One region of the Streptomyces sp. NPDC048416 genome, then DNA from elsewhere that is predicted to be linked to it. Evidence: predicted binding sites of a transcription regulator. Region 1 holds the regulator's gene; the other holds the start of a gene.
What was found. The regulator HspR, encoded in region 1, represses chaperone genes until heat shock. The targets are predictions, from matches to a motif close to TTGAGNNNNNNNNNCTCAA.
Positions count from the first base shown of each region.

Region 1 (7,329 bases):
TGACCCTCCGGGTCGGGTGTGGTCACCCGGCGCCCTCCCCTGCTCGTCTCGAACGCGTCAAGGAGCTTCTTCGCACTGGCCCCCTGCTGCGCAAGGATCTCACCGCTCCGCCCGCCCTTGGCCGCGAGGCCGATGAGCAGGTGCTCGGTGGAGAGGTAGTCGTCGCCCAGCTCCTTCGCGCGCTGCGCGGCGTCCGCGATGACGGCGAGCAGGTCGCGGTCGGGCTGCGGCGGGGCGACGGTGGAGCCGGCCACGCTGGGCAGCGCGGCCAGGAGCCGCTCGGCGCCCGAGCGCACGGCGGCCTGGTCGGCGCCCGCGGCGGCCAGCAGGTCGGTGATGTTCTCGTTGTCCTGGCCCTCCAGGAGCGCGAACAGCAGGTGGGCCGGGGTCAGGTCCGGGTGGCCCCCGGCTACGGCCCGGCTGCTCGCTGCGTTGATCGCGTCCCGGCTCTTGTTGGTCAGCTCGGCGTCCACGTGCGTTCGCTCCTCCTCGTCGTACGTCCGGTCATGGGTGCCCTACCTATGACCCTTCCAACGTACACAAAGTTGAGCCCATTCCGCTCAAGTCATGCTCTGGGAAAAAGCGGGGGCTAGGTTCTGTGGCCATGGCCACTGATGTACGCATGCCCGACGAGGGCTATCTCAGCTTCTGGCGCGAACGCCACATCTGCACCTTGACGACACAGCGGCCCGACGGCTCGCCGCACGTCGCACCGGTCGGGGCGACGTACGACCCGCAGGCGGGTCTCGCCCGGGTCATCACGAGTAAGGGCAGCCGGAAGGTGGCCAACATCGCGGCGGCGGTCGCGAAGGACCCGCAGGGCGCGCGGGTCGCGCTCTGCCAGCTGGAGGGCAGGCGCTGGGCGACGCTGGAGGGCCGCGCGTTCATCCGCACGGAACCCGAACTGATCGCGGACGCCGAGGCGCGGTACGCGGAGCGCTACACGCGGACCCCTCGGGTGAACCCGGACCGGGTGCTCATCGAGATCAGGCTGACCAGGGCGATGGGCAACGCCTGAGCGGGCCGCGGGCCGGGCCCGGGCAGCACAGCGGCGCCACCGTGTTCAGGTCCACGATGGCGCCGCTGTGTGGGGGAAGCACCTGCGCGATGTAAAACGACGGGGGATCGCGTCAGGCACTGCGGGGGGTGGCGGTGGATGAATCGGGTTGAGCCTCCGACTCGAAAAGCTGGTGGTCGCGCTGGTCGAGATTGACGAAGACCATGCCGTACCGGACCACGCAGCGAATGGGCTGCGGTGCCCCGCGCGGCCGGCGCAGGCACCGGTAGGCGCGGACGTCCTCGTCGTCCTCACGGGCGATCAGGATCGGCTCACCGAGCAGGGTGACCATCAACGAATCGCCACGGTGGGGAACCGCTGTGGCGAGGTCGATGAAATGCCACCCAGAGCGGTAGGCCGTGGCCATCTCGCGACGGAAGGTGCGGTCATCGGGCGGGAAGCTCATGCGACAGCACCTGCGGGAGCGTCCTCCCAGGTGATGTCACCGGGTGCCGCGCCCTTGGGGGCGGACTCCCACGTGATGTCACCGGGCGCCGCACCCTTGGGCGCGGACTCCCACGTGATGTCGCCAGGAGCGGCGCCCTTGGGCGCGGACTCCCACGTGATGTCGCCGGGAGCGGCGCCCTTGGGGGCGGTCTCCCACGTGATGTCGCCGGGTATCGCCGCGACCTTGGGTGCGATCTCCCAGGTGATGTCCGATGCGGTCGTGACATCCGCCTTCGCGGGGTGGGACTCCCAAGTGATGTCCCCAGGCGCCGAGAGAGCGCAGAGAGCAGCCGCCACAACGGCTGTCGTGCTTAGTGCTCGAACCATCCTGCTCATGGCCGATCTCCACCTCTTTTGATCATTACCTCCCCCCGCGGATACGACGATGGCTCACTCCGACCACTTGCACCAGCGCGGCCAGGCATCATGTTCCTGTAATTCAAAAGCATGAGGGGGGTGCAACTAGGTTGAAACAGGGGCATGTAGGACACGATCACGGCCCGGTTGATCTGTGCGAGACGGGAACGGCTCTGTACGCCCTCGCCCTGCGTACGGGCGGGATTTCCCGCTCGGATGCCGACAGCGCCCCGTGCCTGGCCGACCTCACCCTGCTGCGCCCCGATCCCGACGACGCCGAACTGCTGCGTCCGGTTCCGCCCACGGTGGTGCTCAACTCGCTGACCCAGCCGCTGGAACGCGAGATCGAGGAGCGCAGACGACTCTCGATCGCCCTCGCCGGCACCTTCGAGCCATTCATGGCGATCGCGACGCCGGACCTGGCCGGCACGCACGCGATCACGGTCCTCGAAGGCCTGGAACTGATCAACGCGACCCTCGACCGCGTCATCGACGAGTGCACCGACGAACTGCTGGTGATCCAGCCCGGCAGCGGACGCAGGCCGGAGAGCTTCGAGGCGGGCCTGCGCCGCATCGAGCCGCTGGTCGCCCGGGGCGTCGAGATGCGCACCCTCTACCAGCACACCGCACGCCACCACTCCGCCACCATCGGCTATGTGGAACGGATCGCTCCGTACGGCCTTGAGGTGCGCACCCTCGAAGAGATCATCGACCGGCTCATCATCATGGACCGCAAGATCGCCTTCATACCCGCGCGCAGCGATCGCCAGGTGGCCCTTGAGCTGCGCCACGAGGGGCTTGTGCAGTACCTGGTCGGCGTCTTCGACCAGTTCTGGCAGTCCGCGGTCCCCTGGGACGAAGAGGTGCCGTACCACCTGGAGACGGGCGGCATCACCGGCGTCCAGCGCTCCATCGCCAAGCTGCTGATCGAGGGTCACGTGGACGAGGCCATCGCCCGCCGGCTGGGGATGAACGTACGCACCTGCCGTGCGCACATCGCCAAGCTCGCCGCCGCGCTCGGCAGCGGCAGCCGGGCCCAACTCGGCTTCCTCATCGCCCAGTCGGGGATCCTGGACCAGGACGGCTGACGCCTCCACCACGCCCGTACGCACGCCTGAGGCCCGCCGCCCCGGAACGGGACAGCGGGCCTCAGGCGTACGTACGGGCGACGGACGCCCCGGAACTACTCCGACGTCCTCTTCGGACGCCACACGACCAGCGCGCCCGCCTGCTGGACGTCCTGGTAGCGGACCAGGTCGCGCCGGTAGGAGGCGTGCACCTGGGCCTCGCGCTGCTGCATCGCGACGGCCGCGCCCTCGACGGCGCCGGCCAGCTCGGCCACTCGCGCCTGGAGCGCGGCGACCTGGTTCTCCAGCTCGATGATGCGCTTGATGCCGGCCAGGTTGATGCCCTCGTCCTGCGACAACTGCTGCACCGTACGCAGCAGTTCGATGTCGCGGGCCGAGTAGCGCCGGCCGCGCCCGGCCGTGCGGTCGGGCGAGACCAGGCCGAGACGGTCGTACTGCCGCAGGGTCTGCGGATGCAGACCGGAGAGCTGGGCCGCCACCGAGATGACGTACACCGGCGTCTCGTCGGTCAGCTCGTACGCCCTGCTGCTGAACGGGGGCTGACGGCGCTGGCGGGGGTCCATCTCATGCTCCCTTCACGGCCTGGAACAGCTCGGCCCGCGGGTCCTGGCCCGCGGTGGCGTCGCGGAAGGTCTCCAAGGCCTCGCGGGCCTTGTCGTCCAGCTCCTTCGGCACGGTCACCTCGACCGTGACGAGCAGGTCGCCCCGGGTGCCGTCCTTGCGGACCGCGCCCTTGCCGCGGGCCCGCATCGTACGGCCGTTGGGGGTGCCCGCGGGCAGTTTCAGGGTGACCGGAGGGCCGCTGAGGGTGGGCACCTTGACCTCGGCGCCCAGCGCGGCCTCCGTGAAGGTGACCGGCACCGTGACGGTGAGGTTGTCGTCCTTGCGGCCGAACACCGGGTGCGCGTCCACGTGCACCACGACGTACAAGTCGCCCGCGGGGCCGCCCCGTTCACCCGGCGCGCCCTTGCCGCGCAGGCGGATGCGCTGGTTGTTGCTGACGCCGGCCGGGATGCGGACCTGCATGGTGCGCGAGGAACGCGCCCGGCCGCTGCCCTTGCAGACGTCGCACGGGTTCTCCGCGATCAGGCCGCGGCCCTTGCAGTCCACGCACGGGTCGGTCAGCGAGAACCCGCCGCCCGAGCCGCGCGAGACCTGGCCGGTGCCGACGCACGTCGGGCACACGCGGGGCGTGCCGTTCTTGTCGCCGGTGCCCGAACAGGCCTTGCAGGGCGCCTGGCTGGACAGCCGGATCGGGACGGTGGCCCCGTCGACCGCCTCGGTGAAGCTGAGCGTCACCTCGGACTCCAGGTCCTGGCCGCGGCGCGGCTGGGCGCGCTGGCCGGTGCCCGCGCCGCCCCGGTTGAACAGGCCGCCGAACACGTCGCCGAAGCCGCCGGCCCCCGCGCCGCCCCCGCCGGGCTGCTGCCCGCCGAACAGGTCGCCCAGGTCGAAGTTGAAGCTGCCGCCGCCCGCGCCAGGACCGGCACGGAAGCCTCCGTTGCCGAACAGGGCGCGCGCCTCGTCGTACTCCTTGCGCTTCTTGGGGTCGCCGAGGATGTCGTTGGCCTCGGAGATCTCCTTGAAGCGCTCCTCCGCCTTGGTGTCGCCCTTGTTGGCGTCGGGGTGGTTCTCGCGCGCCAGCTTGCGGTACGCCTTCTTGATCTCCGCGTCGGTGGCGTCCTTGGGGACGCCGAGAACCTTGTAGTAGTCCTTCTCGACGAAGTCCTTCGTGTTCATCGACGTCCCTCCTTCCGGACGATCACTTCTTCGATGACCGCTGCGTCAGCCCTTGTCGGGGCCACCGCTCTCCTCGTCACTCGACTCTTCCTTGGCGGCCGCACCCGGCTGGGGCTCGGCCACCGCGACCCGCGCGGGGCGGATCGTACGCTCGCCGATCCGGTACCCGGGCTGGAGGATCGCCACGCAGGTCGTCTCCGTGACGTCCGGCGCGTAGCTGTGCATCAGGGCCTCGTGGACCGTCGGGTCGAAGGGCTCGCCCTCCTTGCCGAACTGCTGAAGGCCCATCTTCGCGGCGACCGTCTCCAGGGATTCGGCCACCGACTTGAAGCCGCCGGTCAGCTCGCCGTGTTCCCTGGCGCGGCCGATGTCGTCGAGCGTGGGCAGCAGCTCGGTCAGGAGGCCGGCGACTGCGACCTCCTTGACCGTGACGCGGTCCCGCTCCACGCGGCGGCGGTAGTTCTGGTACTCGGCCTGGAGGCGCTGGAGGTCCGTGGTGCGCTCGGCGAGCGCCGTCTGGGCCTGGTCCAGCTGGGCCTGAAGGGCGATGTCCTTGGCAGCGTCCCCGGCCGGGGCCGCCTTCTCCTCCTCGGGGGAGGAGTCGGCGGCCTTCGGCTCGGCGTCTTCCGATGCGCCGGAGGGGACGTCGGGCTTCTCCTCGAAGCCCGGGGTCTCCTCCGTCATCAGGCGGCGCCACCCTTCGTGTCGTGCGGCTTCTCGTCGTCGACGATCTCGGCGTCGACCACGTCGTCCGCGGCGTCACCGGGCTGTGCCTGCGAGGCGCCCTCGGCGCCGGCGGCACCCTGGGCGGCCTGGGCGTCGGCGTACATGGCCTGGCCCAGCTTCTGCGAGACGGCCGCGACCTTCTCGGTGGCGGTGCGGATCTCCGCGGAATCCTCGCCCTTGAGCTTTTCCTTCAGCTCGGCGACGGCGGCCTCGACCTCGGTCTTGACCTCGCCCGGGACCTTGTCCTCGTTGTCCTTGAGGAACTTCTCGGTCTGGTAGACCAGCTGCTCGCCCTGGTTGCGGGACTCGGCGGCCTCGCGGCGGCGGTGGTCCTCCTCCGCGTACTGCTCGGCCTCCTCACGCATCCGGTTGACCTCGTCCTTCGGCAGCGAGGAGCCGCCGGTGACGGTCATCTTCTGCTCCTTGCCGGTGCCGAGGTCCTTCGCGGTGACGTGCATGATGCCGTTGGCGTCGATGTCGAAGGCGACCTCGATCTGCGGGACACCGCGCGGGGCCGGCGGCAGACCGGTCAGCTCGAACATCCCGAGCTTCTTGTTGTACGCCGCGATCTCGCGCTCGCCCTGGTAGACCTGGATCTGCACGGACGGCTGGTTGTCCTCGGCCGTCGTGAAGATCTCGGACCGCTTGGTCGGGATCGTGGTGTTGCGCTCGATGAGCTTGGTCATGATCCCTCCCTTGGTCTCGATGCCGAGGGACAGCGGGGTGACGTCGAGGAGCAGGACGTCCTTGACCTCGCCCTTGAGGACACCGGCCTGGAGGGCGGCGCCGATGGCGACGACCTCGTCCGGGTTGACGCCCTTGTTGGCCTCGTTGCCGCCGGTCAGCTCCTTGACGAGCTCGGCGACGGCCGGCATGCGGGTGGAGCCACCGACGAGAACGACGTGGTCGATCTCGGAGAGCTGGATGCCCGCGTCCTTGATGACGTTGTGGAACGGCGTCTTGCAGCGCTCCAGGAGGTCGGACGTGAGCTGCTGGAACTGGGCGCGCGTCAGCTTCTCGTCCAGGTGCAGCGGGCCCTCGGCGGACGCCGTGATGTAGGGCAGGTTGATCGAGGTCTCGGTGGACGAGGACAGCTCGATCTTGGCCTTCTCGGCGGCCTCACGCAGGCGCTGGAGGGCCATCTTGTCCTTGGACAGGTCCACGCCGTGACCGGACTGGAACTGCTTCACCAGGTAGTCGACGACGCGCTGGTCCCAGTCGTCACCACCGAGGTGGTTGTCACCGTTGGTGGCCTTCACCTCGACGACGCCGTCGCCGATCTCCAGGAGGGACACGTCGAAGGTGCCGCCACCGAGGTCGAAGACGAGGATCGTCTGGTCGTCCTTGTCGAGGCCGTACGCGAGGGCGGCGGCCGTCGGCTCGTTGACGATGCGCAGGACGTTGAGGCCCGCGATCTCGCCGGCCTCCTTGGTGGCCTGGCGCTCGGAGTCGTTGAAGTACGCCGGCACGGTGATGACCGCGTCGGTGACCTTCTCGCCGAGGTAGGCCTCCGCGTCGCGCTTCAGCTTCTGCAGGATGAAGGCGCTCATCTGCTGCGGGTTGAAGCTCTTGCCGTCGAGCTCGATCTTCCAGTCGGTGCCCATGTGGCGCTTGACCGACCGGATGGTCCTGTCGACGTTGGTGACCGCCTGGCGCTTGGCGACCTCGCCGACCAGCACCTCGCCGTTCTTCGCGAAGGCGACGACGGACGGCGTGGTCCTGGCGCCCTCTGCGTTGGTGATGACGGTGGGCTCGCCGCCTTCAAGAACGCTGACGACGGAGTTAGTCGTGCCCAGGTCGATGCCGACCGCACGTGCCATTTCGGTTCCTCCAGATGACTACTTGAGTGGATCTGGCTCAAGGATGCATGACCGGTCGCATCGCGTCAACAGAGCTGAGTCGGGCCGACTCAGG
Region 1 is NZ_JBICXU010000010.1:76,520-83,848, forward strand. Features, by position in the region: gene clpB (ATP-dependent chaperone ClpB) at 1-473, opposite strand, end outside; gene ACGFW5_RS15455 (pyridoxamine 5'-phosphate oxidase family protein) at 605-1,018, shown strand; gene ACGFW5_RS15460 ((2Fe-2S)-binding protein) at 1,131-1,463, opposite strand; gene ACGFW5_RS15465 (hypothetical protein) at 1,460-1,801, opposite strand; gene ACGFW5_RS15470 (helix-turn-helix transcriptional regulator) at 2,050-2,949, shown strand; gene ACGFW5_RS15475 (heat shock protein transcriptional repressor HspR) at 3,045-3,512, opposite strand; gene dnaJ (molecular chaperone DnaJ) at 3,514-4,689, opposite strand; gene grpE (nucleotide exchange factor GrpE) at 4,735-5,373, opposite strand; gene dnaK (molecular chaperone DnaK) at 5,373-7,235, opposite strand.

Region 2 (7,329 bases), on a different contig from region 1:
TTGGTCGGTCGAGACGCTCGAATTACTGGGGGACTGAGACGACACGGCGGTAACCGCCCTCTTCCGCTTCACAAGGTGATGGACAGCGGAAATAAAGGCTACGCCTTGCCGGCCTGGACGCGCAGGCCGGGCATGCCACAGTCGCGTAAGTCACACCAGAACCCTGGTTTCGGGGCTTGAAATGGCGGGAAACAAGCGTGGTTCCGCTCCTCCGCGCACCCCTGCGGGTACGCCGCATCGCGGCCACGGCCCCCTGGGCCGCCCCCTGGAAGCGCCGCTTCCGCTGAACACCACGCAGAACGGTCGCTTCCGGTTCGAACTTTACGTCAATTTTGCGGACGGGGGTTCCCCGGGAGGGTGACCTGGATGCGGCAGCCGCGTGCGGATTCGGCCACGCCGATCCGGCCACCGTGCAGGTCCACCGCCCAGCGCGCGATGGCAAGACCGAGCCCCGTGCCGCCGTCACTGCCCGGCCCGTGCGGGGAGGGCGCGGTGCCGCGGTTGAAGCGCTCGAAGACCCGGTGCCACTCCGACTGCGGTATCCCGGGCCCCTCGTCAAGGACCTCCAGGTCGAGCGAGCCGGGCTGCGCACCGCGCCGCGCCCGTACGGTCACGCGGCCGTGCGGCGGCGAGTGCTTGACCGCGTTGTCGATGAGGTTCGCCACGACCTGGTGCAGCCGCTCCGCGTCCGCGTGCGCGGTCAGCTCGGGCGGCGACACATCCAGGTGGAGGTGGACGTCCGTGCGCTGGTGGTTGCCCGAGCCGGAGGACAGCTTGCGCTGGGCGGCCGCCAGGTTGGCCTCCTTGAGCACACCCGACAAGTAGGGCCACACCTCGAAGCGGTGGGCACGCAGCGTGACGACCCCGTTGTCCAGGCGGGACAGATCGAGCAGGGTCTCGACCAGCCGGCCCAGGCGCTCGGTCTGCTTGAGCGCGGTGCGCATCGTCTCCGGGTCGGCCGCCGACACCCCGTCCACGACGTTCTCCAGGACCGCGCGCAGCGCCGCGATGGGTGTGCGCAGCTCGTGCGAGACATTCGCCACGAGTTCCTTGCGGTGCCGGTCCACGGCCTCCAGGTCGTCGGCCATGCGGTTGATGGTGCCCGCGAGGTCGCCGAGCTCGTCACGGCGGTCGGCGCCCCGCACCCGGCGCGTGTAGTCGCCGTGCGAGATGGAGCGGGCGACGGTGTTCATCTCGTCCAGCGGCGCGGTCAGCCCGTGCGCCACGAACTGCGTGATCAAAAGGGTCGCTATCACCGAGAAGACCGTGATGAAACGGAGCTCGGTGCGCGTCTGGAGGGCCACCATGAGCAGCCCGGTCGTGATGAAGACGGAGACCACGACCAGGGTGCCGAGCTTCGTCTTGATGGAGATCGAGACCGACCGGAGCCCGGCCGCGATCCGGCCGCGCAGCCCTCGCCCGGCCGTGGCCCAGCGGTCACGTCTGGCCGGCTCGTCCCAGCCGGGCCGCTCGCCGCTGCCGCGCAGCTGCCGGGCCCGGTCTCCCGCCCGGCTCATGGCGCCGGGGTCTCCAGGGCGTAGCCGACGCCGTGGACCGTACGGATGCGCTCCGCGCCGATCTTCCGGCGCAACGCCTTGATGTGGCTGTCCACGGTCCGGGTGCCGGAGGCGTCCGCCCAGTCCCACACCTCGGCGAGCAGCTGCTCGCGCGACAGCACGGCGCGCGGGGTGTTCGCCAGGCAGCTCAGCAGGTCGAATTCGGTGGGCGTCAGGTGGACGTCCTCGCCGCGCACCCGTACCCGGCGCTGCGCGTGGTCGATCTCCAGCTCGCCGAGGCGGAGTATGCCCGTGCGCGGCGTGCTCGCGGCTAGCGCGGCCCGCTCCACCCGGCGCAGCAGGACGTGCACCCGGGCCGCCAGCTCGCGCATCGAGAACGGCTTGGTCATGTAGTCGTCCGCGCCGACACCGAGCCCGACCAGCATGTCGGTCTCGTCGTCGCGGGCCGTCAGCATCAGGACCGGCACGGGCCGGCGGGCCTGGACCCGGCGGCAGACCTCCAGGCCGTCGAAGCCCGGCAGCATGATGTCGAGGACCATCAGGTCCGGCTGCCATGCCTCGGCCGTGTCGACGGCGGCGGGGCCGTCGAGGGCCGTCTGCACCTGGAAGCCCTCGGCCCGCAGACGGGCCGCGATGGCGTCGACGATCGTCGTGTCGTCCTCGACGACCAGCACCCTGCGCTGGGCGCCGGAGGTCGCCGTGGCGCCGTTGTGGCCGGTGTGTGTCTGCTCCATCGGTGTGCCCCGCCCTGACTGTGCTCGCCCGGGGATCCGTGGGGTGATCCCCTGTGTCGGTCAGAGACTAGAGGCACTTTCCGTATCTCGGCTACGCAGGGCGAGCGCCGAGATGGACCACGTCAGGGACGCCCCGGGCAACTCGCACCTCTTTGGTATGTACCCCAGTGAATCCGGCATTCCGGAGGGCCTGCTCGAAGGCGGCGGACGGGCGCGCCGACCAGACGGCGAGCACCCCGCCGGGGTTCAACCGCCGTGCGCAGTGGGCGAGTCCGGATGGCGAGTACAGCGTGTCGTTGCCCTCGGTGACGGTCCAGTCGGGCCCGTTGTCGATGTCCAGACACAGCGCGTCGTACGTGTCCTGGGCGGTACGTACGTAATCGACCAGATCGGCGCGGATGATCCGGGTACGTGAATCGGACAGTGAGCGGCCCGAAATGGCGCGGAGTGGACCTGTGCGGTGCCAGTCGATGATGGCCTCTTCCCTCTCCACCACGGCGATTTGGCCCCAGCGCGGGTCCTGCGCCGCATGTGCGAGGGAGAAGCCCACGCCGAGCCCGCCGATGAGCAGCGAGGGGCGGGCGGTGCCTGGCAAAAGTGTGGCGTACGCCGCATCGACGAGCAGGCGTTCCGAGCGGCCGTCCGAAGTGTCCATGAGGAAGCACCCGTTGGCGATGATCTCGAAATGCGCCCCGCGCTGCCGCAGCACGACTTCCCCATGGGGTCCTTGGCGCCGGTCGAGGGTGGCGATGTCGTCCATGCCCGTGAGAATGCCGCGTGCGGCACGGCCGCGCACGCGGATTACCGATCGCGGGTCCGCGGCGCGCCGCGGCCCTGACGCATGGGAAGCGCCAAAGGTTGTCTTCTGTGGCGCACGCCATAGACGCGGCCGGAGTCGTTCGCGGAGGGTGTGCGTTGTAGGGACGTAAGCGAGTACGGAACGAACACGGCCGGGTGACGCGGGCGTGGCGTGATGCGGGGCGCGGCCGGCGCGTTCCGGGGAAGGGGCCTCAGCCGGTGCACCCCCCCGAAGCCCGGAAGCCCGCCACCCCGCGGCAGCAGGCACGGGCCACCGCCGCGCCGGGATCCCGGCCGCGGGCTGCGTCGGACCCCCAGCCGGCGGGCCCGGAGGACCCCCAGCTTCCGGTCGTGCCCGGCCCCCAGCTTCCGGTCGTGCCCGGCCCCCAGCTTCCGGTCGTGCCCGGCCCCCAGCTTCCGGTCGTGGCGGGGTCGCGGCTTTCGGGTTCGGAGGGGTCGGAGCTTCCGGTCGTGCCGGGGTCGCGGCCGACGGGTCCGCAGGGGTCCGAGCTTCCGGTCGCGTCGGGGTCGCGGCTTTCGGGTCCGCAAGGTTCAGGTTCGCAGGGGCTCCAGGCCTCGGCCGTGCCTGGCCCCCAGCTTCCGGTCGTGCCTGGCCGCCAGGGCCCCCGCGCGGGCGCGCGCGGCGCTCTCGCCAGGGGCCGTCGGCTGCTGCCCTCGCCCGCCTCGACGCCGTTCGCCTTCGGGTATGCGCTGCTGCTTCTCGCGACCTCGCTGTACACCGCGTACGGCGACCCGGACACCGTGGACGCCCTGCTCCAGGGGTCGAGCACCGATGTCGCCCACCTCTCGACGAGGCCGGTCCTCGCGCTCTTCGCGAGCGCGCTGTGGATCGCCGGTGGCGTCATGTCGCCGTACGCGGTGGTCTTCGTCTTCGTCCTGGCCGCTCTCGAACACCGGATCGGCGGCTGGCGCACGGCGGGCGTCTTTCTGCTCGGCCATGTCGTGGCGACCCTGGCCACCGAGATCCCGGTCGCCCTCTCGGTCCTGGCCGGCCACCTTCCCGAGACCTCACTGCACCGCCTGGACTACGGCATCAGCTTCGGCCTCATGGCCACGGTGGGCGCCCTGGCCGGCCTGCTCGCCCCTCTATTCCGCTGGACGGTGCTGGCCGTGGTGAGCGTGCTCCTGGCACAGGACCTGCTGAACATCTCGGACCCGCTGGCCGCATGGGGACATCCCATAGCGCTGCTGGTGGGCCTGGCCTGCTGGCCGGCCGTACGCCGCGTACGCCGAGCCGTGCCCGCACGCTGACGGCCCGGCGGATGCGTGCCCGTCGGTGTCCGCCCCGATCAGCCCGGCGTCGGAGCGAAGCGCAGGCTCGCCATCGGGGAGTGGGTCCGCCAGCCCAGGGAGGAGTAGAGGGAGCGTCCCTCGGGGGTGCCGACCAGGATTGCGGTGGTGGCGCCCGCCTCGTACGCGGTGTTCTGAAGGGTGCGCATCACCAGACTGCCCAGGCCCCGGCGCTGGTGGCCGGGGGCGGTCTCGATCTGGTCGGCCACGGCTGTCGGGCCGGTCCGCGCGATCTGGCCGCGCGCGGCGAAGTGGCCCTCGTGGGTGCGGACGAGCAGCCGGGTCACGCCGCCCCGGGTCCACGAGGTGAGGGTGTAGCCGTCCGGCACCTCGGGCCGCTCGGCCGCGAGCGGGACGGTCATCAGGAAGCCCGGCTTGTCGAGGTGCCAGCCCTCGCCCACCCAGGGCCGCACCGTGTCGTCGTCGGCGAACAGCTTGAGCCACGTGCCGGGCGCGCTCGTCGCGGCCGCCAGCGCGCGGACGTCCGGCTCGGCGGGCTCGGGAAGCACATGGCGCGAGACATGGTTGACCTGTCCGGCGTCGATGGTCCAGCCCCACGGCCGGTCGATCGGGTCCGAGGTGCCGCGCGACACGACCCAGCCGTCGATCCAGGCCCGTACGAGCGAGCCGATCGCGGCTCGACTCGATGGTGACCCCGCCGTCAACGTCATTGCCGCCCCCTGAGTGGTAATGGTCTAAGTGGCCACGGGTACCTTACTGCGCCGTCGCGATCCGCGTGCTCGCGTCCGCTCCGTGGACGCCCTGGCCGCCTTGGCGGGGGCGCAGGGTTCACCGGGCGCCGCCGCCCAGGGGGTCGGGGCGTCGGCCTTGCGGGGCCCGTCCGCCCATGATCGCTCAGAGCGAACGCCGCTTGGGGAACATTCCTCGACTCACAAGCATTGAGTCGGCATAGCTCAACTTGACTGCCGAAGGGGAGATCATGGCTACCGAGTCCACGGGATACACCCCGACCAGCCTGCCCGTGCTGCCGCTCGACGACGAGGTCGTGCTGCCGGGCATGGTCGTTCCGCTCGACCTGTCCGACGCCGAGGTGCGGGCCGCCGTCGAGGCCGCTCAGGCCGCCGCCCGTCCCGACGCGGGCAAGCCGCAGGTGCTGCTCGTGCCGCGGATCGACGGAACGTACGCCGGGACCGGTGTGCTCGGGACCGTCGAGCAGGTCGGACGGCTCTCCGACGGCGACCCCGGCGCCCTCATCCGGGGCCGCCACCGGGTGCGGATCGGGGCCGGGACCACCGGGCCCGGCGCCGCCCTGTGGGTGGAGGTCACCCGGGTCGAGGAGACGCTGCCCGTCTCTTCCCCGAGCTCCCAACAGGGTTCGAACAGGGGAGGCCCCTATCCGGGCCAGGTGAGCGAGCTGATCAAGGAGTACAAGGCACTCGCCACCGACTGGCTCAAGAAGCGCGGCGCCTGGCAGGTCGTCGACCGCGTCCAGCAGATCGAGGACGTCTCCGCGCTCGCCGACAACTCCGGATACTCGCCGTTCCTCACCACCGCCCAGAAGGCCGAGCTCCTGGAGACGGCCGACCCGGTGGCCCGCCTCAAGCTGGCCACCGAGCAGCTGCGCGAGCACCTTGCCGAACAGGACGTCGCCGAGGCCATCGCCAAGGACGTGCAGGAGGGCGTGGACAAGCAGCAGCGCGAGTTCCTGCTGCGCCGCCAGCTCGACGCCGTGCGCAAGGAGCTGCGCGAGCTGAACGGGGACGGCGGCCAGGAGGACGAGAGCGACGACTACCGGGCCCGCGTCGAGGCCGCCGACCTGCCCGAGAAGGTCCGCGAGGCTGCCCTCAAGGAGGTCGACAAGCTGGAGCGGTCGAGCGACCAGTCGCCCGAGGGCTCCTGGATCCGCACCTGGCTCGACACCGTCCTCGAACTGCCCTGGAACGAGAGCACCGAGGACGTGTACGACATCCGGGGCGCGCGGGCCGTCCTGGACGCCGAGCACGCGGGCCTGGAGGACGTCAAGGAGCGGATCACCGAGTACCTGGCGGTGCGCAAGCGGCGCGCCGACCGCGGGCTCGGGGTCGTCGGCGGCCGTCGGGGCGGCGCCGTGCTCGCCCTCGTCGGGCCGCCCGGCGTCGGAAAGACCTCGCTCGGCGAGTCCGTGGCGCACGCCATGGGCCGCACGTTCGTACGGGTCGCGCTCGGCGGCGTACGCGACGAGGCCGAGATCCGGGGCCACCGCCGCACGTACGTGGGCGCCCTGCCCGGCCGGATCGTGCGGGCCATCAAGGAGGCCGGGTCGATGAACCCGGTCGTGCTGCTCGACGAGATCGACAAGGTGGGCTCCGACTTCCGGGGCGACCCCGCGGCCGCGCTGCTCGAAGTCCTCGACCCGGCGCAGAACCACACCTTCCGCGACCACTACCTGGAGGTCGAGCTCGACCTGAGCGACGTGGTCTTCCTCGCCACCGCCAACGTCCTCGAAGCCATCCCCGAGGCGCTGCTCGACCGCATGGAGCTGGTCAGGCTCGACGGATACACCGAGGACGAGAAGGTCGTCATCGCCCGGGACCACCTGCTGCCGCGCCAGCTGGAGCGGGCCGGTCTCGAAACCGGCGAGGTGGTCCTTGAGGAGGCCTCGCTGCGCAAGCTCGCCGGGGAGTACACCAGGGAGGCGGGCGTACGGAACCTGGAGCGTTCCATCGCGCGGCTGCTGCGCAAGGTGGCCGCCGAGCACGAACTCGGCCGGCGCGAGCTGCCGTTCACCATTGCCCCCGACGACCTGCGGGGCCTGATCGGACGCCCGCACCACGTGCCCGAGTCCGCCCAGGACCCGGCCGAGCGGCGCACCGCGGTGCCGGGTGTGGCCACCGGCCTCGCCGTCACGGGCGCGGGCGGCGACGTCCTGTTCGTGGAGGCCTCGCTCGCCGATCCGGAGACCGGCGCCGCAGGCCTGACGCTGACCGGTCAGCTCGGCGACGTGATGAAGGAGTCCGCGCAGATCGCGC
Region 2 is NZ_JBICXU010000037.1:30,283-37,611, forward strand. Features, by position in the region: gene ACGFW5_RS31385 (multifunctional oxoglutarate decarboxylase/oxoglutarate dehydrogenase thiamine pyrophosphate-binding subunit/dihydrolipoyllysine-residue succinyltransferase subunit) at 1-45, opposite strand, end outside; gene ACGFW5_RS31390 (ATP-binding protein) at 327-1,517, opposite strand; gene ACGFW5_RS31395 (response regulator transcription factor) at 1,514-2,251, opposite strand; gene ACGFW5_RS31400 (spermidine synthase) at 2,343-3,011, opposite strand; gene ACGFW5_RS31405 (rhomboid-like protein) at 3,656-4,321, shown strand; gene ACGFW5_RS31410 (GNAT family N-acetyltransferase) at 4,360-5,031, opposite strand; gene lon (endopeptidase La) at 5,301-7,329, shown strand, end outside.
Region 2: a site for HspR is predicted at 5,260-5,278, ahead of lon (endopeptidase La). Genes of this name have one in related genera too.